4 regions of the Bradyrhizobium sp. Crot121 genome follow, and region 4 is predicted to be linked to each of the others. Evidence: predicted binding sites of a transcription regulator. Region 4 holds the regulator's gene; each other region holds the start of a gene.

The links. The regulator LexA, encoded in region 4, represses DNA repair genes until DNA is damaged. The targets are predictions, from matches to a motif close to TGTTCNNNNTGTGTTCNG.
Region 1: a site for LexA is predicted at 3,238-3,255, ahead of AC5ZGW_RS21150 (single-stranded DNA-binding protein). Genes of this name have one in related genera too.
Region 2: a site for LexA is predicted at 1,893-1,910, ahead of dinB (DNA polymerase IV). Genes of this name have one in related genera too.
Region 3: a site for LexA is predicted at 2,489-2,506, ahead of AC5ZGW_RS28735 (helicase-related protein). Genes of this name have one in related genera too.

Annotation. Positions count from the first base shown of each region.
Region 1 is NZ_JCAMOR010000023.1:83,141-88,439, forward strand. Features, by position in the region: gene uvrA (excinuclease ABC subunit UvrA) at 1-1,909, opposite strand, end outside; gene AC5ZGW_RS21145 (outer membrane protein) at 2,218-2,973, opposite strand; gene AC5ZGW_RS21150 (single-stranded DNA-binding protein) at 3,426-3,923, shown strand; gene gyrA (DNA gyrase subunit A) at 4,339-5,299, shown strand, end outside.
Region 2 is NZ_JCAMOR010000002.1:212,621-217,919, reverse strand. Features, by position in the region: gene AC5ZGW_RS03155 (NAD(P)-dependent alcohol dehydrogenase) at 1-408, opposite strand, end outside; gene dinB (DNA polymerase IV) at 607-1,854, opposite strand; gene AC5ZGW_RS03145 (HlyD family secretion protein) at 2,260-3,312, shown strand; gene AC5ZGW_RS03140 (ABC transporter permease) at 3,309-5,299, shown strand, end outside.
Region 3 is NZ_JCAMOR010000040.1:57,437-62,735, forward strand. Features, by position in the region: gene AC5ZGW_RS28735 (helicase-related protein) at 1-2,385, opposite strand, end outside; gene AC5ZGW_RS28740 (DUF3108 domain-containing protein) at 2,800-3,579, opposite strand; gene rpmB (50S ribosomal protein L28) at 4,020-4,325, shown strand; gene AC5ZGW_RS28750 (SIR2 family protein) at 4,428-5,299, opposite strand, start outside.
Region 4 is NZ_JCAMOR010000111.1:11,383-16,681, reverse strand. Features, by position in the region: gene AC5ZGW_RS42055 (molybdopterin molybdotransferase MoeA) at 1-1,198, shown strand, start outside; gene lexA (transcriptional repressor LexA) at 1,400-2,101, shown strand; gene AC5ZGW_RS42045 (hypothetical protein) at 2,394-2,819, shown strand; gene AC5ZGW_RS42040 (hypothetical protein) at 2,957-3,178, shown strand; gene AC5ZGW_RS42035 (ComEC/Rec2 family competence protein) at 3,188-5,299, opposite strand, start outside.

The DNA of each region.
Region 1 (5,299 bases), on a different contig from region 4:
AGATCGGCACCGAAAGCTCGCCGGTGAGATATTTGCCGGTCAGCGATTTCGGATTGCGCATGATCTCGGCGGGCGTGCCTTGCGCGACGATATGCCCGCCATGCATGCCGGCGCCGGGGCCGATGTCGAGCACGTAGTCGGCGAGGCGAATGGCGTCCTCGTCATGTTCGACCACGACCACGGTGTTGCCGAGGTCGCGCAGCCGCTTCAGCGTATCCAGGAGCCGCGCATTGTCGCGCTGGTGCAGGCCGATCGAGGGCTCGTCCAGCACATAGAGCACGCCTGTCAGCCCCGAGCCGATCTGGGACGCGAGTCGGATGCGCTGGCTTTCGCCGCCGGACAATGTGCCGGAGGAGCGGGACAGCGTGAGATAGTTGAGGCCGACGTCGAGCAGGAAGGTCAGTCGCTCGCGGATTTCCTTCAGCACGCGCGCGGCGATCTCGTTCTGCTGCGTGTTCAGCGCTTCCGGCACGGTCTCGAACCACTCGCCGGCGCGCTTCACCGACAGGTCGGCGATCTCGCCGATATGCTTGCCGCCGATCTTGACGCACAGCGCTTCCGGCTTGAGGCGATAGCCACTGCAGGCGGCGCAAGGAATGTCGGTGAAATATTTCGCCAGCTCCTCGCGCGCCCACTCGCTCTCGGTCTCGCGGTAGCGGCGGTTGATGTTGGTGATCACGCCCTCGAACGGCTTCTTGGTGTCGTAGGAGCGGACGCCGTCCTCATAGGAGAACTTGATCTCGTCGTCGCCGGAGCCGTGCAGGATGGCGTTCTGCGTCTTCTTCGCCAAGTCCTTCCACTTGGTGTCGAGCGTGAACTTGTAGTGCTTGCCGAGCGCGGTCAGCGTCTGCAGGTAATAGGGCGAGGAGGACTTGGCCCACGGCGCGATCGCGCCCTTGCGCAGGGACAGATCCTTGTCGGGAATGACGAGGTCCTCGTCGACATGCTGCTCGATGCCGAGGCCGCCGCAGGCGGGGCAGGCGCCATAGGGATTGTTGAACGAGAACAGCCGCGGCTCGATCTCGGGGATGGTGAAGCCGGAGACCGGGCAGGCGAACTTTTCCGAGAACAGGATGCGTTCCGGTCCGCTCTTGTCGTGGATCTTTGCGGTCTTCTTCTTTTCTTCGGCGGGAGCTGCCGCCGGGGCGTCGGCGAATTCGATCACCGCAAGGCCCTCGGCAAGCTTGAGCGCGGTCTCAAAGCTCTCCGCGAGACGCTGACCGATGTCGGGGCGCACCACGATGCGGTCGACGACGACGTCGATGTCGTGCGGAAACTTCTTGTCGAGGCTCGGCGCTTCGGCGAGCTCATGGAAGGTGCCGTCGATCTTGACGCGCTGAAAACCCTTCTTGAGATATTCGGCGAGCTCTTTCCGGTACTCGCCCTTGCGGCCGCGCACGACCGGCGCCAGCAGATAGAGGCGAGTGCCCTCGGGCAAGGCGAGCACGCGATCGACCATCTGCGAGACGGTCTGGCTCTCGATCGGCAATCCCGTGGCCGGCGAATAGGGCACGCCGACGCGGGCCCAGAGCAGGCGCATGTAGTCGTAGATCTCGGTGACAGTGCCGACGGTCGAGCGCGGGTTCTTCGAGGTGGTCTTCTGCTCGATGGAGATGGCGGGCGAGAGGCCGTCGATCTGGTCGACATCAGGCTTCTGCATCATCTCCAGGAACTGGCGGGCATAGGCCGACAGCGATTCGACATAGCGGCGCTGGCCCTCGGCATAGATGGTGTCGAAGGCAAGCGAGGACTTGCCGGAGCCGGACAGGCCGGTGAAGACGACGAGCTTGTCGCGGGGAATCTCGACGTCGATGTTCTTGAGATTGTGCTCCCGCGCGCCGCGGATCGTGATGGCACGCGTTGAGGAGCCGGCGGTCGGTTGGCGCTTCGCCCTGAGCACTTCATCCATATCGGCATTTCCAGGCGCTTGTAAGCGCGCCACGTTATGGGCGCGCGTCGTCGGAAATCCCTACCACGGCGCCGATGGGGTGATGCCGGAACATAGGAAGAACGGGCGACGATTTCCAGTGCTCAGCACGAATCATCAACGATTTGTTTCTGATCGCATTTCCTGCGTGCAGCTTTGGCAGTAGCTGGCAGCAAGAGGGGCCCGCGCAAGCGGAGCTTCGCAGATGAGCGGCTCGGAACGAACGACACGCAAACAAAAAGGCCGGCGCAAGGCCGGCCTTTTCTTAAGATTGATATCCGATCGCGAGATCAGTACCGCCCGATGATCGGAGCGCCGCCGAGGCCGAACTTGTAGTTCACGCGGACGGTGACGAGGTCGATGTCCTGCTTGATATTCTCGGTGGCGAAGAGGCTGCCGGCCGGGCCGGCGAAGCCATTGTTGACGAAATCGTAGGAGCGATTGCCCAGGAAGATGTGATTGTACTCGGCGCCGACCGACCAGTTCGGCGCAAAGCCGTACTCGATGCCAGCGCCAACCGAGGCTCCCCAGCGGGTGTCGTTGATGTCGTTGGTGATCGGGAAACCGGTGAAGGCGTCACGCACGCGGTAGCGATCGGCGACCACGGCCGCGCCGCCCTTGACGTAGAACAGCACATTGTTGGCAGCATAGCCGATCTGGCCGGTGATCAGGCCGAAGGCGTCGACCCTGGTCTCGTTGGTGTCGATGCCCGTCAGCAGGCTGATGTTGCTGCCCTTGAAGTCGGCCCAATTGCCCTGGCCTTCGACGCCGAACACCCAGGTGCCCATCTGCCAGCGATAGCCGATCTGACCACCAGCAGTGCCGCCGTCGGCGTTATGGGAGCCGTCACTGAAACCAAGGACGTCCCAGCGGTTGCGGCTCGTTCCCCAGCCGCCGTTGCCGCCGATATAGAACCCGGTCCAGTCGTAGACGACGGCGACGGGCGCCGGCGGAGCCTTGACATAAGGGCGCGCGGCAAGATCGGCAGCCGAGGCGGGCGCAGCCAGCGCAACCAAGGCAACCGTTCCAAGCAAAAACTTCTTCATCGTAGCTCTCCAGCCTTTGTTCGCTTCAATTTGGTCCCGAAGCGTTACGGTATTAAAGACGCGAGCGCCGCGCCGTCGTTTTAGGCATATACTCCGATTCAACCGGAAATACCGTCGCCGAAACGCAACACTTCACGGCGAAGTACCGGGAACATAAGTTAATGGTTTTCTTGATGTTTTATGGAACCCCAGGGTCGATTTCGGGTTCCATCCTGGCCGCACCAAATTTGGGCCACAATGCCACCACGATTATGTCAAGTTGCATGGAACAAAACTGGAACAATGGCGCGGCTGGTGCTATATGTGGATAACCGCGCAATGGACGGGGAATGGCTGCGCCCGACGGTGTCGGCGAGCGTATAGGGTCCGTCAGCAATGTAAGATGTGGTTAGCGAAGACTGAATGTGGCCGCCGTGTAACCGGCCGGCCCAGTGATTGAGTGGAGAGCGGCGATGGCGGGAAGCGTAAATAAGGTCATTCTGGTGGGCAATCTCGGCAAGGACCCGGAAATCCGGCGGACCCAGGACGGCCGTCCGATCGCCAATCTGAGCGTCGCGACCTCCGAGACCTGGCGCGACCGGGCCACCGGCGAGCGCAAGGAAAAGACCGAGTGGCACCGTGTCGTCATCTTCAATGAAGGGCTCGCCAAGGTCGCCGAGCAATACCTGAAGAAGGGCGCCAAGGTTTACGTCGAGGGCCAGCTCCAGACCCGGAAATGGACCGATCAGAGCGGGGTCGAGAAATATTCGACCGAAGTGGTGCTGCAGGGCTTCAACTCCAACCTCACGATGCTGGACGGCAGGGGCGGCGGTGGCGGCAGCTTCTCCGACGACATGGGCAGCGGTGGCGGCGATTTCGGCGTCAGCGGCCCCTCGAGTTCCGCGCCACGCCGCGCCGTGCCGGCCGGCGCCCGCAACAACAACGACATGGACGACGATATCCCGTTCTGATCGAGCGGTACGTTGCCGGAAAGATCGCGTGAGGATGAAAATCTCCCTCGCGCGATACAGCTTGCGTCGAACTTATCCTCTTCAATGACTGCAGGATATCAGCGTCAAGCGATTGATATGGCTTGATGTGCCGCGGCCGGGTTGCTTGTGGCTCCGGTTAATGTGAATTGTGAGGAAATCGATCTAACCGACAGGGCGCGGCGATGCGGGCGCCGCCAACGGCCCGCGGGCGGTTTCCTGACCTCGGAGGGCGCCTTGCCGCACGCCGCTGGGGTGTTCCCGCGGCGCGCCGGTCGACCCCGTAAGTCTATGAAAAAACGAAGGGAAAAACCGGTCGCCGAGGCCGTTCCGGGGTGGTGGTCGGGCCCCCGATACGCTATATGATTCTGCAGTAGAACCGACCCGGATTCCCCCTTTGTCAGAACCTGAAGACGACAAGCCCGGCGAGCCGTCGGGGCCCTCCGACATTCGTCCCGTTTCCATCCTCGACGAGATGAAGAAGTCCTACCTCGACTACGCCATGAGCGTGATCGTGGCGCGGGCGCTCCCCGATGCGCGTGACGGGCTCAAGCCGGTCCACCGCCGCATCCTGTATTCGATGTACGACCAGGGGCATACGCCGGACAAGAAGTACGTCAAGTCCGCGCGCGTGGTCGGCGACGTCATCGGTAAGTATCACCCACACGGCGACCAGTCGATTTACGACGCCATGGTGCGCATGGCGCAGGATTTTTCGATGCGCGTGCCGCTCATCGACGGCCAAGGCAATTTCGGCTCGGTCGACGGTGATCCGCCGGCGGCCTATCGATACACCGAAGCACGCCTGACGCGGGCGGCAGAGGCTGTGCTGGCGGACATCGAGAAGGACACGGTCGACTTCCAGCCCAACTACGACAACAGCGAGCAAGAGCCGTCGGTATTGCCGACGCGGTTTCCGAACCTCCTGGTCAATGGCGCGGGCGGCATCGCCGTCGGTATGGCCACCAACATCCCGCCGCACAATCTCGGCGAGGTCGTCGACGCCTGTGTGGCGCTGATCGACAACCCGGCGCTCACCATCGACGACCTCATCAACATCATTCCGGGGCCGGATTTCCCCACGGGCGGCATCATCCTCGGTCGAGCGGGCATCCGAGCATCCTATCATCTCGGCCGCGGCTCGATCGTGATGCGCGGCAAGGTCACGATCGATACCCTGCGAAAGGATCGCGAGGCGATCATCATCACGGAGATCCCGTACCAGGTTAACAAGGCGAACATGGTCGAGCGGATCGGCGAGCTGATCCGCGAGAAGAAGATCGAGGGGATTTCCGACCTGCGCGACGAATCCGACCGCGAAGGTTTCCGCGTCGTGATCGAACTGAAGCGCGAGGCGA
Region 2 (5,299 bases), on a different contig from region 4:
GCAAAGGAATTCTGCATAGCCGCCGTTGCAATCAAGCCCCGGAAACGTGCCGGGACCATGCATATCGAAGCCTCGGCGACACGCGAGACAGGTGCCACCGGTGATCTTCGGGTGAACGATGACCGGGTCACCCTTCTTTACTCCCTCGACTTCCTTGCCAACCTCTTCGATCCAACCTGCATTTTCGTGTCCCATGATGATGGGTAGCAGTTTGTCGCCGGTCGGATCCATATGCGGCTTCCATACACCTTCGATGATATGAAGGTCGGTCCTGCATACGCCAGCACCACCGATGCGGACGATGACATCAGTCGATCTAGTCAACTTGGGATCAGGCGCTTTTTCTTCGCTGACCCACTGGTCGTTGGAAAGCTTCTCGTCGTACGCTCTCAATACTTGGGCTCTCATGTTGTCCTCCGTCTGCCCGGCGAGCTTTGCGCTCGCCATCGCGGAGGCGCCTCAGCATTTTTCGTGCCAGCGGAGCTGTACAGCACAACCGCGCGCATCTAAGCACGTCAGGAACGGCGAGGTCTTTGCCGCTGGCGGCTAGCTGGTAAATAGGAGCTCGTACCCACCGGTCGCTTGTCGGGCCAAGGCTTTCGAGGGTTAGAGGTCTTTTTCGGCGAGTTTGCGAAACTCGTCGGGCACGGAACGAGAAATGCCAAGCGCTGCCGGGCCGTATCCGATCGCATCCCATCCGAAGCGATCGCGGATCTTGTCGACGGCGCAATCAGCCGCCCAACGGGCCATGCCTATCCTGGTGCCGGGGCGGCGCGCTTCATCTTGAAGTTCAAGCGGGAGTTCGAGCTCGAGATCCCAGTGCTCCTCAAGATGCGACACGGAGATCGCCAATAGCGAAATGGTCGTCTGGTCCGGATGATCTGCAAGGATCGCTCGCACCAGTTCCTCGGCGATCTCAGCAAGGATCATGGTCGCGGAGATCGGCGCATCGAGCGTTACCGAACGCGTCACCGAGCTCAGGTCGGCGAAGCGAACGCGGACCGTCACGGTTCGACCGGGCCTGGACTTCGCCCGGAGTCGCGTAGCGATGCGGTCCGCGAGGTGAAGCAGCGTGGGTCGAATAACCCGCTCTTCGGCCGGCTTCCTGCCAATCGCTGACTGCGCCCCTGCCGATCCGGCCCGGCAGTGAGACTTGATCTCCCGCGGATCGCGATTCCATGCCAGCGCCGCGAGTTTCTCGCCTGCAGCGGGACCGAGCAAGCGCTCGAGCAACCAACCCGGTGTCTTTGCCAGATGCCCGATGGTCAGCACGCCGATTTCGGCGAGCTGCGCCTTCGTGACGGGACCCACTCCCCACATCAGCTCGACGGGCAGGCGGTGAAGGAACTCCAGTTCGGTGTCGGGATCCACGACCACGAGCCCATCTGGCTTCGCCACTTGCGAGGCAATTTTCGCCAGATGCTTGGTGCGCGCCACACCGACCGAGATCCCAAGACCGATCTCCATCCGCACGCGTTGGCGGATTGTCTTTGCAATTTCGGCGGGCGTACCGAAGAGATGGGTGCAGCCGGCAACGTCGGCAAACGCCTCGTCGATGGAAATACGCTCCACCAGTGGCGTGAAATCGCCGATCACCTTGATGGCAGCATCACCCAGCCGTTGGTAGTCCTTGAAATGGCCGCCGACAAAAGTGAGTTGCGGACATAGCTGGCGTGCGTGCCGTCCCGGCATACCACCTCGAACCCCGAACGCCTTGGCTTCGTATGAGGCAGCAAGCACAACCCCGCCACCGACAGCGATAGGTCTGCCGCGCAGCGAAGGATCGAGCAGTTGCTCGACCGAGGCGTAAAAGGCATCAAGGTCTGCATGAAGGATGGTGGCCGCCGTTGCCATCCAGAGCGTTCACCGGTGAAATTTGACCGAAATTCACTGAGAACATAATGCGAACATGTTGGACGCGTGTCAAGCCGGGTTTCACAAAGGCTGAGAAGCTATTGGCTGCTCAAGCCTGGGCCTGGTTGAGCGACCGTTCTCTCTTCAGCTCACGGGAACGCGATTGAGCGAAAGGCTCCTGTTGCACGGCCGTCATCAGGTCTCCATACAGCATACCGATATCGAGACGAGACCATCATCCCAGTGACGAGCGGACGGTACCTGATAAGGGCAGAGGTTGACATGCACCCTGCCGATAGTTGATCTTTTTGCTCGCGGAATTCAGCGGATCGAGATTGGACAGACCTAACAACCAAGGCTAGCAAACGACTACCCCGGTCACGGAAAGGGGAATCAGGCGCGGACATGCCGATCTCTGACAAGGAAATTCAAAGTACGTCCGACGCACCAAGGGACGGAGAGAAAAACACCCGCACCGCGACGCGCGCTCCTTCCATCATTGTCGGCATCGTTGCAGCTGCCGTCGTCGCGCTCTCTGTCTTCTATCTCTTGCGACCGGAACCACTGCTCGTCCAGGGCGAGGTCGATGCAACGCGGCTGGATATAGCCGCGCGTGTCGACGGGCGGGTCAAGGAAATTCCCGTCGAACGTGGCCAGAACGTTCCGGCTGGCGCTGTGCTCGTGCGGATCGACAATCCCGAAACTCTGGCCAAACACGAGCAAATGAAGGCAGCAAAGACTGTCGCCGAGGCTCAACTTGCCAACGTCCTCGTCGGAACACGGGTGGAAACCATTGCCGCACGGAAAGCGGCAATGGAGCGGGCGCAGGCTGCCCAGGTGCTTGCCCAGAAGACCTTTGACCGTACCTACACATTGACCCAGCAAGGCAATGCGCCGCAAGCCCGTCTCGACCAAGTGACCGACACGCTGCACGAAAGCGAGCGCGCAGTCGATCAGGCCAAATCGTCCTACGACCAGGCTGTCAATGGCTACACAAAGGAGGAGCGGGCGATCTCCAGGGCCAACGTCGAAAAGGCCACTGCCGATATCCAGAGCGTTCAATCGATCATCGATCAACTCGTGGTCTATGCCCCCGTCGCCTCGCAGATCTATCAGCGCAATATTGAGCCTGGCGAATACGTATCGCCGGGCGTGCCGCTGGTTACCTTGATCGATCTGGGCGACGTCTGGATTCACTTCGATCTTCGCGAGGATCTCGTCAAGGGCTTGAAGGTCGGCGATCGATTTGATGTCCGCATTCCGGCTCTCGATGACCGCCGCGTCACCGTCGAGGTCAAGCTTATTGCAACCAAGGGCGAATATGCGAGCTGGCGGGCCACGCGTGCTTCGGGCGATTTCGATTTGCGGACGTTTTCGATTCGTGCCTACCCGGTCCAGCCGGTGCCCGAGCTGCGACCGGGTATGAGTGCCTATCTCGACTGGCGGTCGCGGCAATGAGGCTGGCGTCAAGACCGGGATTTCTGCTGGTCGCACAGCGCGAGTGCCAATGGCTGTTTCACGATCGTGTGGCGCTGCTTTTGATCTTTGGCGTGCCTCTCTTCGCGTTCGTGGTTCTCACAACGGTCTTCAGCCATCCGGTCATCCGGGGGCTCGGGGTGACGGTCGTCGACGAGGACAAGTCGGACGCTTCGCGTGCCCTGGTGGAATACGTCGCGGCATCTCCGAGCCTGAAAATCGTCGACCGCTCCGGTACGCTGTCCACGGCCGTGAAGGATATACGGTCCGGAAAGGCGATCTCGGCAATCTATATCCCACCGGATTTCGAGCGCGACCTGCAGGCTCAACGCCGTCCGCAGGTGGTTGGATTCTACAACCAGCAGTTCCTGACGGCGGCCGGCATTGCCTCCTCGGGGCTGAGCGATGCGCTTTCCGCCGCAGCCGCCGTGGCAGCCCCCGCGAAGCACGCAGCGCCCACGCCAGCCTCGATCGGAACGATGGCCGGGGAAACCATCGCGCTTGTCAATCCGCAAAAGAACTATGCCCAGTTCCTGCTCCGTGCGCTGCTGCCGACGATCATCCATGTGGTGATCACGCTCGCGGCAGGCTATTCCGTCGGCTCCGAATTCCGCCGGCGCGACGCGCGGGCCTGGCTCGAAAGTGCCGGAGGCGATCCGCTCGTTGCGCTGGCCGGCAAGCTCGCGCCCCTCTTCGGCATCTTCCTCCTCATCATGCTTGCCGAGCCGCTCTTCCTGGAGGGCGTGCTGCAAGTCCCCTTCAGGGGAGACCTTCCGTTGATGGTGGCCGCCGGCTCGCTCCTGATTGTCGCCTACCTCTCGCTCGGTGCCCTGCTGCAGCTCCTGGTCGGCGATCTGGCGACGGGGCTGGGACTTGCGGGCCTCGTTGCCTCTCCTGCATTCGGCTACGCCGGCGTCGGCTTCCCCGCGATCGGCATGAATGCGTTTGCGCAAGTCTGGAGCGCGATACTGCCGCTGCGCTGGTACATGGCCGTGTTGTTGGGCCAAGCGGCACGCGGATTGCCGGTGTCGGACTCCGCCATTCCGTTCGCGGCGCTCGCCGGCCTGACGATGCTCTATGCTGGCCTCGCCTTGCTGCGTATGGCGAGCCTCAAGCGCAGGGGCTGGTTTGAGACGGCGCGACCAGCCGAGCAATCAGAGATCGGCCGCGCGCCCCGCGGCGTCGGTGGCGCCTTCATGGCGGAGTGGCGGCGCGTGCTCGGCGCGCGGAGCGCCTTCACCCTCCTGTTCCTGGCTCCCTTGGTCTACGGCATTTACTATCCGCAACCCTATCTGAATCAGATCCTGCGCAAGCTTCCCATCGCGGTCGTCGACAACGATCTGAGCGATCTCAGCCGCCAGATCGTCGAGACGCTGGATGCGAGCGGAGCATTGAGCGTTGCGGTCCGCACCCGTACACTCGCCGAGGCACGCACCGCAATCGATCGTGGGAAGGCCTTTGCCGCCGTCGAAATCCCCCCAAACACTGAGCGCGACGTGCTCAAGGGCATCACCGCTCACATTCCGATCTACGCGGATGCCACCTATTTGTTCATATTCAGATCGACCGCCAGCGGGGTCGCCACCGCAATCGGGAGATTGACGTCCGAGCTTGTTTCGCGAGGCGCACGCTCGGATGGAAGCCTTGTCAAGGCGAAGCTGGCGAGTTCGAGCCCGGCCGACATTCTGCTGCAGCCGATCTTCAACCCCGTGGGCGGCTATGCAAGCTACATCGTCCCAGCGGCGTTTGTACTGATCCTGCAGCAAACCCTTCTGATCGGTGCGGCGATGTTGACCCGTACTGCGCTGGCAACCGGCGGCGGAGCGTTCGCCGGCGTGCTCGGCCGCGGCATCGCCCATCTGACGATTTACCTTCCAGCGCTCGCACTTTATCTCATCGTGCTGCCGCGCATCTATGGCTTTTCAACGCTCGGGCATCTTCCACAACTGCTCGCGCTTGCTGCCGTCTT
Region 3 (5,299 bases), on a different contig from region 4:
GGTCATCGCCTGCGTCACCACGAAGCCGCGGCCGTCGAACGCGCCCGCGGGCTTCTCGCCCGGCGCACCTTCGCGCCAGGCCAGCGCGGGACGGATCAGATCCGCCAGCCGCTCCAGGATGTCGACGCGCACTGCCCGCTCGCCGCACTGCTTGTAGCCGAGCACGCGATAGGCATCGCGCGGCAGCCCCTTGTCGATCGGGAATGAGGTCCGCCCGCTCGACGCCAGATGCTGCACATTCGACAGCGCCGACAGATCGACATTGTCCTGCTTCTCGGCCCAGAGCAGCGAGGCCAGCGCCCGCGCCGCCGGCTTGAGGAGCTGCGGGAAGTAGATGTGATAGGCGCCGAAGCGGACGCCGTATTTGCGCAAGGTCGCGCGCGAGGGCTGGTCGAGATCCTTCATCTCGGCCGCGATCTTGGTCCGCTCCAGCACGCCGAGAGCTTCCACCAGTTGGAACGCGATGCCGCGCGCAATCCCCTGCAGGTCCTCTGCCTTAGACAGGTCGAACAGCGGCCCAAGCAATTTCGTAATATGCGTCTTGAGCCAGAGATCGAGCCGGTTCTGCACGGCCTCGCGCGGCGCGCCGGTCAGCCGCTCGTCGGAGATGATGCGGAGGCGCGGATGCAGCGCGTCGTCGGCCGCGGCGAGTTTGGCCACCGCATCGCCGGTCCAGCGGATAGTACCGTCGGAGGTTAGCACGAAGGTTTCGTCCGGCGCGGCGCTCAGTTTCTCGGCCCGCGTATCGATCTCGCGCGCCAGCACCTGCTGGGCTGCGGCCTGCAGCGCCTTGGCATCTGAGCCCGCTTCCGCCGCGTCAGGCGCAAAAGTGAATCCGTCGAGCCGGCCGATCACATGCCCCTCGACGATGACTTCGCCGGTCTTGCCGATTTCAGTATTCAAAACAGAGTTCTCCCGCAGGCGGCGCATCAATACACTGGTACGCCGATCAACGAAACGCTCCGTGAGCCGTTCATGCAGCGCATCGGACAATTTATTTTCGAGCTCGCGCGTGATCCCCTGCCAATGTTCGGGATCGGACAGCCAGTCCGGCCGGTTCGCCACAAAGGTCCAGGTGCGCACCTGAGCGATCCGGCCCGACAGCGTGTCGATATCGCCGTCGACGCGGTCGGCCTGATCGACCTGGGCAGCAAACCATGCATCGGGAATACGCCCCTTTTGTATCAGGAAGCCGTAAACCGTGGTCACAAGCTCGGCATGGGCCGCGGGCGATAGCTTTCGGTAATCGGGTATCTGGCAAGTGTCCCATAGCCGCTCGACGGCGACAGCGCCATGCGCCATGTCGCGCACCTCGGCATCGCGCGCGGCGTGGTCGAGCACGCGCATGTCTTCCGCGATCGGCGCCCTCGTCAGCACTTCATGCGACGGCGGCAGCGACAACGAGACCTGCAAGCTGCCGAGCGAGGAGAAATCCAGCTTCGAGTTGCGCCATTGCAGCATTTTCACGCTGTCAAACGTATGGTTCTGCAGCGCGTTCACCAGTTCCGGCTCGAACGGCGCGCAGCGTCCTGTCGTGCCGAAGGTACCATTGCGCGTCGCGCGGCCAGCTCTGCCCGCGATCTGCGCGAACTCGGCCGGTGTCAGACGGCGGAACTGATAGCCGTCGTATTTGCGGTCGGAGGCAAAGGCGACATGATCGACGTCGAGGTTCAGCCCCATGCCGACGGCGTCGGTGGCGACGAGATAATCGACGTCGCCGTTCTGGAACATCGCGACCTGCGCATTGCGTGTGCGCGGCGAGAGCGAGCCGAGCACGACCGCCGCGCCGCCATGCTGGCGGCGGATCAATTCGGCGATCGCATAGACCTCGTCCGCCGAGAACGCGACGATCGCGGTGCGCCGCGGCTGCCGCGTGATCTTGCGGTCGCCGGCGAATTCGAGCGTCGAGAGCCTGGGCCTTGTGATGATGGAGGCGCCGGGCAACAGCCGCTCGATGATGGGACGCATCGTCGCAGCCCCGAGCAGCAGCGTCTCGTCGCGCCCGCGCCGATTGAGGATACGGTCGGTGAAGACATGCCCGCGCTCGAGATCGGCCGCGATCTGGATCTCGTCGACCGCAAGGAACGAGACATCGAGATCGCGCGGCATCGCCTCGACCGTCGAGACCCAGAAGCGCGGCGACTTCGGCTTGATCTTCTCCTCGCCGGTGATCAGCGCGACGCTCTCAGGCCCAGCGCGATCGGCGATCTTATTGTAGACCTCACGCGCCAAGAGCCGCAGCGGCAGCCCGATCAGCCCGGACGAATGCCCAAGCATGCGCTCGATGGCCAGATGCGTCTTGCCAGTATTGGTCGGCCCGAGCACAGCCGTGACGCCGGCGCCGGGCGCGCGCTCATGGGCGAAGGGAGGAGAGGAAAGAGCCATGATTTCGAGGTGCTTTTCTTGATGCTTTTCTTGGAGATGAAAGAAAGCGCGACTAGGAAAATTGTCTCAGATTGCTACACGGCGGATGCCGCCGCTTAAGCTTCGGAACGAGTTGAGAACGAATCGCGGCCGAATCGCTGACTCCACCTGTGTTCTCCTCCGTTCACCGCAACATCTCGTGTCGGCATTTCAGTTCCAGCACCAAATCGGGTTTAGCAGCGATCACGATGACAGCGAAATTGTTAAAGCCGGAGTCGAATCAGAAGCGGCCAAGAGTCAACAGAATTCACGCCCTCTCCGTCATTCCGGGGCGTCCGCAGGACGAGCCCGGAATCCATCGGGCCGCATGCGCCGGAGGAGAAATGGATTCCGGGCTCGATGCTTCGGATCGCCCCGGAATGACGGAGCACGACCTCACTGCGTCTTCGCCACCCGCGGCGGCGTGGCCGACGTCACGAACGACGTCGCCTCCAGCATGGCGAGCCCGAACGGCGTCGGAATCTTGACGCGGAACGGGATCAGGATGCGCGTGCCCGCGATCGGCACGAAGGCGATCTCCATGTTGCGCGCTTCGGCGAGGTACTTGATCACCGGACGGTCGGGGATATAGCCCGCGATCGGCGTGAAATAGATCGCGCAGACCAGCGCCGGGCCCTGATAGCCCTTCTCCGCCTTGACCATCTCCACGCGCTTGAAATCGAGCTTCAAATCGTAGCGCAGCCGGCCGTCGAAAATGCCCGCGCTGGTGCGGCAGCTATCCGGGCTCATCAGTTCGCCCGTGCCCGGCACCCGGAGCAGCGAGCCGGTCATCGGATCGAACACGTTCTTCTTGTGGGCCTCGGTGACCGGGATCCGGTTCGGATCAACCGGCGGTTCCGGCTCGATCACGGTTTCCTTGATGCTGCCGCCACTGAGCGCCATCCGAATGATCTCGGATTTCTTGTAGCTGTTGTAGTTGACGGTGTAGCCCGCCGCCACCAGCGCGCCATTGACCACGCGCCCCTGGGATCCGCCCACCCCGCCGGCGCCAGCAAATGCCTTGAGCAGCCCGGAAGTGCCGCCCTGCGCGATCGCGGAAAAGGTGTCGTCACCGATCTCGATGGTCCAGCTTCCCTTGCCGACGGCAATACCGGCCAGCGAGGCCTCATACTGCGCATCCAGCCGGCCCTGCGCGAGCGCGCCCTCCGGCAACATCAGGAACAGCGCGCCGGCGCACAACAGCCAGGATTCCCTCACTGAGGGCAGAAAACTGCTGAAAATGCTCACAAACTTAACGATCCTGTCGTCGGCGCCGAAAGATCATCTAGGGAGAAATGACCGGCAAGCAACGCGGGCGAATACGGAACCACTTAACCAGCCTGAATACGCCCTTTATATGGTGTGTTAACCCGCTGAACGGCCTTGTGAACGTGCCGGTTTTGCGTGCCATAAGGTTTTACCGTTCGCGCGAGGAAAACGCGCCGAATTTGAGGGTTTCGGAACCAGGGAAAGTGGCTCTAAACCCGATAAAACCTTGACGCTTTGCACCTCACCCCCTATACGTCCGCGGTTCCTGGAAAATGGACGTAGGTTTAGACCCCCGCCGCGCGCGGCGCGCGCTGTTGGTTTAGCGGGGATGGAAGAGGATTTGAACAATGTCGCGGCGCTGTGAACTGACGGCCAAGGGCCCGCAAGTGGGCCACAAGGTGAGCCACTCGAACATCAAGACCAAGCGGCGCTTCCTGCCGAACCTCTGCAATATTACCTTCCAGTCGGAATCGCTCGGCCGCAACATCCGCCTGCGCGTCTCCTCGAACGCGGTGAAGAGCGTCGATCACAACGGCGGCCTCGACGCGTTCCTCTTGAAGGCGAGCGCCGCAAACCTCTCGCCCCGCGCGCTCGACCTGAAGCGCCAGATCGAGAAGAAGCGGACAGCGGCTGCGGAGCAGAAGGCGAGCTGAGACTCGCTGTATCAGAGTAGCGAGTTGAGAGTTTAAACGGCCGGGTCGAAAGACCCGGCCGTTTTGCATTCTTGCGGGGACCTCTAACGATACTTCAGGCACCTAGAACGAATTTCGAATTCGGTTCAGCTTAATCAAACGACGGTCGGTCAGCAGATTTGGCGCAGTCGTGCCAATGCGATCAAGAACCTCTGATACCCCGTAAGGCCACTGTCTGGCATCGTCAGCCAGAATGCCGTGAAGAATAGCAAGCGTTTGCTCGGGAAATTCATCAACCAGATTGTGCTTGTTTCGTCTGAGGGCCGGGAGGTTGATGAAATCTTGGTCGACAGGGCCAACTAGAGGCAGGATATAGCTGGCGTAGAGCGGAAAACGCTCTCCCTGCGCGAAAGCCAATTCAGCGAGCCTTGCGGAGACTCTCGGCGTCTTAGCCACTATCTGCTTTGGCCAAACCTGCGCTAATAGCGTGACCGCATCGTCTCTCCAGCGAGACCCAGGCTCCCTGGACCACCGCTCTAGGTGCCAAAGCACTTGCGTCCGAAAATCATCGTCGGCATCCGCTAGCACGGCCGTCATTTCGGCATCGGTTATCAGTCGCGTTTCGTTTTCGCCGGCTCTGCTTCCCCAACCGGCTAAGACAATGCCAGCCAATACCTCCGCATGCCTTCGTCGCGTGTAAGAACCTTTGTGAGCTAAGCCTAGTAATGAAGGTTTCATCCGAACAAAAAGCTGCGCCTGGGGCACTTTTGCACCCCAGAAGAACCCTGCCCAGAACGCGTCGCCGTTATGGTCTTGTCGTTCCATTGCAGGCAAGATCGACTGCGTTACCCACTGCGGATCTACGCTGAACAGCCAAGCTAGGTTATGACAAAGAATTGCCAACGCACGAGGGCGCCCCTCCCCTCTTAGAGACAGCAGCTCATTGGCTTGCCCCTTCCACCGATCCGGAAATTGCTCGCCACCCTTGAGTCTGC
Region 4 (5,299 bases):
GGTCGCCGATGCGCTTGCCGCGGTTCTCGCCGGCGCGGAACCTTTGCCGGAAGAGATGGTCGCACTCGATGCCGCCTATCACCGCACGCTTGCCCGTGACGTCGCGGCAAAGCGTACTCAGCCGCCACTGGCGATGTCGGCGATGGATGGCTATGCGGTGCGATCCGCCGATGCCGCCGACTTGAGCGCGCGGCTGAAGGTGATCGGCGAAGTCGCCGCGGGCCGGCCGTTCGATCGGGAACTTGGTCCGCGGGAAGCGGCACGGATCTTCACCGGAGGCGTCATTCCCGCCGGCGCCGATGCGGTCGTGATCCAGGAGGACACCCGGGTCGATGGCGATCACATCACCATCACCGAGGCCGCTGTCGCCGGGCGGCATATCCGGCCCGCCGGCGTCGATTTCCGCGAGGGTGACGTGCTGCTGAGGCGCGGAAGCCGGCTGACCGACCGCGCGCTGTCGCTGGCGGCGTCGATGAACTATCCGGAACTCCCCGTGCGGCGCCGACCCAAGGTCGCCGTGCTCGCGACCGGCGACGAACTCGTGATGCCGGGCACCTCTCCGGGTCCAGGCCAGATCGTCTATTCCAACGGCTATGCGCTGCGGGCGATGGCGCGTGCAGAAGGCGCTGAAGCGATCGATCTGGGGGTCGCCGCCGACACGGTTGCCGCCACCACCCACGGCATACGCCGCGCGCATGCCGCGGGCGCCGACATCCTCATCACCACCGGCGGCGCCTCGGTCGGCGACCATGACCTCGTGAAGCCGTCGCTTGAGGCCGAGGGCGTGACCATGGCGTTCTGGAAGATCGCGATGCGGCCGGGCAAGCCGATGATGCATGGCCGGCTCGGCGCGATGCGAGTGATCGGCCTGCCCGGCAATCCGGTGTCGTCCTATGTCTGCGCCTATCTGTTCCTGGTGCCGTTGATTCGGGCCCTGCTCGGCCGCTCGGCGATTCATCACGTGACGGAAAGCGCCCTGCTCGGCCGCGATCTCGCCGCCAACGATCAGCGCGAAGATTATCTTCGTGCGCTACTCGAAGAGCGCGACGACGGCACGCTGATCGCAACGCCGGTCACCAAGCAGGACAGTTCGCTGCTTGGGAATCTCACTGCGGCGCAGGCACTTGTGATCCGTCCGCCATTCGCGCCGGCCGCAGCAAAAGGCGCGCCTTGCGACATCCTCCGATTGCCTGAATGACGCTGCGACCAACACCTGCCGGAGCATCTCTGGTCGCGTTCACCAGAAATTAAGTGGTTGCGGAACACATATCGAACATATAGTGTCCGTTCATGATTTGTTTCGAAACTCGCTGTCTACGAATGGGAGTGCGTGACTCCCGAGATCAGCTCTTCTCAAGTCTCGGATCGAACGACGCTACCAACCGGGGGAATGCTCGCGATGCTTACGCGCAAACAGTATGAACTTCTGCGTTTCATCAACGAACGGCTGAAAGAGGCCGGCGTGCCTCCTTCCTTCGACGAGATGAAGGACGCGCTCGACCTGCGCTCGAAGTCCGGCATCCACCGCCTGATCACGGCGCTGGAGGAACGGGGCTTCATCCGCCGCCTGCCGAACCGCGCCCGCGCGATCGAGGTGATCAAACTGCCTGAGCTCTCCGCCGCCGGCAACGGCCGCCGCGGCTTCACGCCGAGCGTCATCGAGGGCACGCTCGGCAAGCGCACGACCAGCGCGGCCGTGGCCGAAGACGATGGCAACCGTCCCGTCGCCGTTCCCGTGATGGGCCGGATCGCGGCGGGTACGCCGATCGAGGCGCTGCAGACCCGCAGCCACACCATCAGCGTGCCGCCCGACATGCTCGGCTCCGGCGAGCATTATGCGCTCGAGGTGCGCGGCGATTCCATGGTCGAGGCCGGCATCCTCGACGGCGACATGGCGCTGATCCAGCGTAACGACACCGCCAACACCGGCGACATCGTGGTGGCGCTGATCGATGAGGAGGAAGCGACGCTGAAGCGCTTCCGGCGCCGCGGCGCGTCAATCGCGCTTGAGCCTGCCAATGCGGCCTACGAAGTCCGCATCCTGCCGCCGAACCGGGTGCGGATCCAGGGCAAGCTGATCGGGCTTTATCGCAAGTACTGAGCCGACGAGGACGCAGCAGCTCGTCTGGTACTTTGGTGGGTGATCTGCCCTCAAGGACACTGACAAGAACGATTTAGAGTGATTAGAATAAGAGCCCCGGTAAGTTCGCCGGGGCACTCTCGGTGCAAGGAGATGTGCGGCAGCGCCTCCTATCGTGTTTGTGAACGGCTAGAGGGCGCGGGCCGTACAAATGCCAAGAACGGAGCAGAGGCTTATAAGTTATCGTCCACTCTGATAGAGGCCTGCGCCTCTTCCCAGGCCGGGTCGGCTATCTCGAATGAGGAGCAATCCGATGTGTGACTATAGCCTGCATGCCGTGGCGACGCGTCCCGCCCAGGTTGGAGAGACGCTTATCACCACCACCTTCCGCGGTACCTCGACCCGCGGCTTCGCTTCGGAAAGCGATCCGACGGTCGCAGTCTGCATGCTTCCCGGGACCGAACTCGCGTTCGCCGATAACGTCCGCTACGACAATCGCTGGATCTGGACCAAGACGACCGGCTTCCGTGTCGGCAAGTTCAACCAGATCGATGCGCATATTCGGGATCGTCATCACGACGCGATCGACTTCCCCGATGGCAGCCATGTGCTGGTGACCCAGCTCTGCGAAGGGCAGCGGGCGACCGTGCTGCAATTGCCCGTGACGCATCATGTTGCAGAGCCGGCACCGAAGGCGGTCGACCAGCGCCCCGCGCCGAACCCGCTGTTCATCGGCTGAGAGCTTCGGGCAGCGTGCGCCGCCGGTCTCGGCCGGCGGGACGTTGCCGCGGGTGAAAAGCAAAGTATTCGAGCGGCCCCGGAGGCCATCCCGGGGCAGATGTGGTTTTGTTGAACTATTCGCAAGGGGCATGATCGGTGGTCACCAAGATCACATGGCAAAAAGCCGGACGGGTGGCCCAGCCCGGCCGATACATGTTCAGGTTCGGCTGGCTCACCGTCGCAGCGGAAGATCTCGCGATCTGGGAGCGATTTCCGGATGCGAGCTTCACGCTCGTGCAAGTGCCGTCGCATTCGGGCGGTCCCGACGAATTTCGGCTCGGCGCCTTCGAGCTGCCGGCCAACGCCGGTGGAGATTGACGGGAGCGCTCAGTCTTCCGGCTGCAGGTCGGACTCGGACGGGGTCGCATCGATGGCGCGCAGCGCGGGTGCCCCTTGGATCCGGATCGTGGTCTCGGGTTCGCCTTCGCCTGACACCGCAGGCGACCACGGCCGGTCGAGGCCGGCGGGCTTGACCGCATCGATGACGAAGCCGTTCCGGTTCCGCCGCAGCGCCAGCCCGCCCTGCCGCCGCAGGCGCTCGGCATCGATGACCGCCGCCGCACAGCCTTGTGGCACCGGCCGTGCGGTCACGATCAGCACCGCCCGTTCGCAATCGTCCGCGAGCGCCTCGGATCGCTGCGTGAGCGCGATGAACGCGCCACCGGCCACAGAGGTCACGCAGCCGCTCTCATCGCAGGACACGCCCTCCGTGAGCGAAGGATCGCTCGCGCTGCGGGCATCGGCATCCGCGGCAAGCCACTCCTTGGCGAGAAACGCGTCCTTCGCGGTCCGCATCAGGTGCAACCGCCCGTCACCGCCGCGAACGGCGACATTGCGGCCGTCGCCGGAAATCAGGATGTCGGGTTGCGGCGCCCTCACCGCCCAGACCACCGCAATGAGAAGCACCGCCGCGCCGGCGAAGCGCAGCGGCGTGCGCAACAGCCCGAGCAGGATGACGCCCAGGCTCGCGGCGATCAGCGGGCCGATCCCGAACGCACTGACGTGGCCGACTGCGCCCGGCAGCGCGGCGACCCATTGCGCAACCACGATCATCCAGTCGATGCCGCTGCCCATGATCGCCCAGAACACGCCATCGAAGCCGAACGGCATCGCCAGCAGGCCAAGCAGCCCAGCCGGCATCACCAGCGCCGACACCACCGGCATCGCCGCCAGATTGGCAAGCACGCCGAAGGGCGCCACCCGATGGAAGTGAAAGGCGGCATAGGGCGTGGTCGCCAGCCCCGCTACCAGCGAGGCCAGCAGCAGCATCGCAATCTCGCGCCCGCCCCACAGCGCGATCCGCGCGGTCGCGGAATGATCGGGCGCGGCAAACAGATGCGGCATGCCAATCTGCACCAGCGCCACCAACCCGAGGGTGGCCGCAAACGACATTTGAAAGCTCGGATGAACCAGCGCTTCCGGTGCGATCGCGAGCACGATCATGGCCGCGACTGCGAGCGTCCGGAACGTCACCGCGCGGCGGTCCACCATGACGGCGATCAGCACCACCGCAGTCATGAAGAACGAGCGCTGCGTCGCGACCTCCGCTCCCGACAGCAGCAGATAGAAGGCGGCAGCGACCAGCGCCGCCGCGGCGGACCATTTCTTGATCGGAAAGCCCACAGTGAGCACCGGGAACAGTGCGAGCAAGGCGCGGACTGCGAAGAAGACCACGCCCGCGACCACCGCCATGTGATAGCCCGAGATCGAGAGTACGTGGCCGAGCCCCGAGATGAACATCGCATCATTCACCGGCTCGGAGATCGCATCGCGCCGGCCGGTCAGGAGTGCGGTCGCGATCGCGCGATTGTCGCCTTCGAGCACGTTGCGGATCCGCGCATCGATCGCATCGCGCATGCCTTGCATGAACGCCGCATAGCGCAGCGCAAATCCGCGGCCTTCCGGCGACGCCGTCGTCTTGATCGCGCCGAGTACGAAACCGGAGGCGCCGATGCCCTGGAAATAGAGATCGCGGCTGAAATCGTAGCTGCCGGGCCGTAAGGGAGCGAGCGGCGGCTGCAGCCGTGCCTTCAATTCGACGAAGCTGCCGACGTCAGGGGCAGTGCCCTTCTTCACCGACAGCCTGACACGCTCGAGCTTCGGCGCGCCGCGCTGGCTTTCGATGCTCGCGACGCGCAGCACGAAACGGTCGGTACGCTCGCGGATGTCACGTGTCTCGACAAATCCGGTGAGCGACACCGAAAACATCGGCCGCGCCAGCACGCCATGTGCGACCCGCGCGGTGCGCCAGGTGGCAACCGCAAAACCCGTCGCAACGGCGGCAATGATGACGGCGGCAGCGAACGCCTGCCGCCGCCTGAGCAGGAACGCGACAGCGCATAGCGCGATAGCCACGATGACCGCGACCGACAGCACTGGCTCATGGTCGGCGGCGAAGTAAAGCGCGATGCCGCAGCCGAACGCGACCGGCACCCAGGG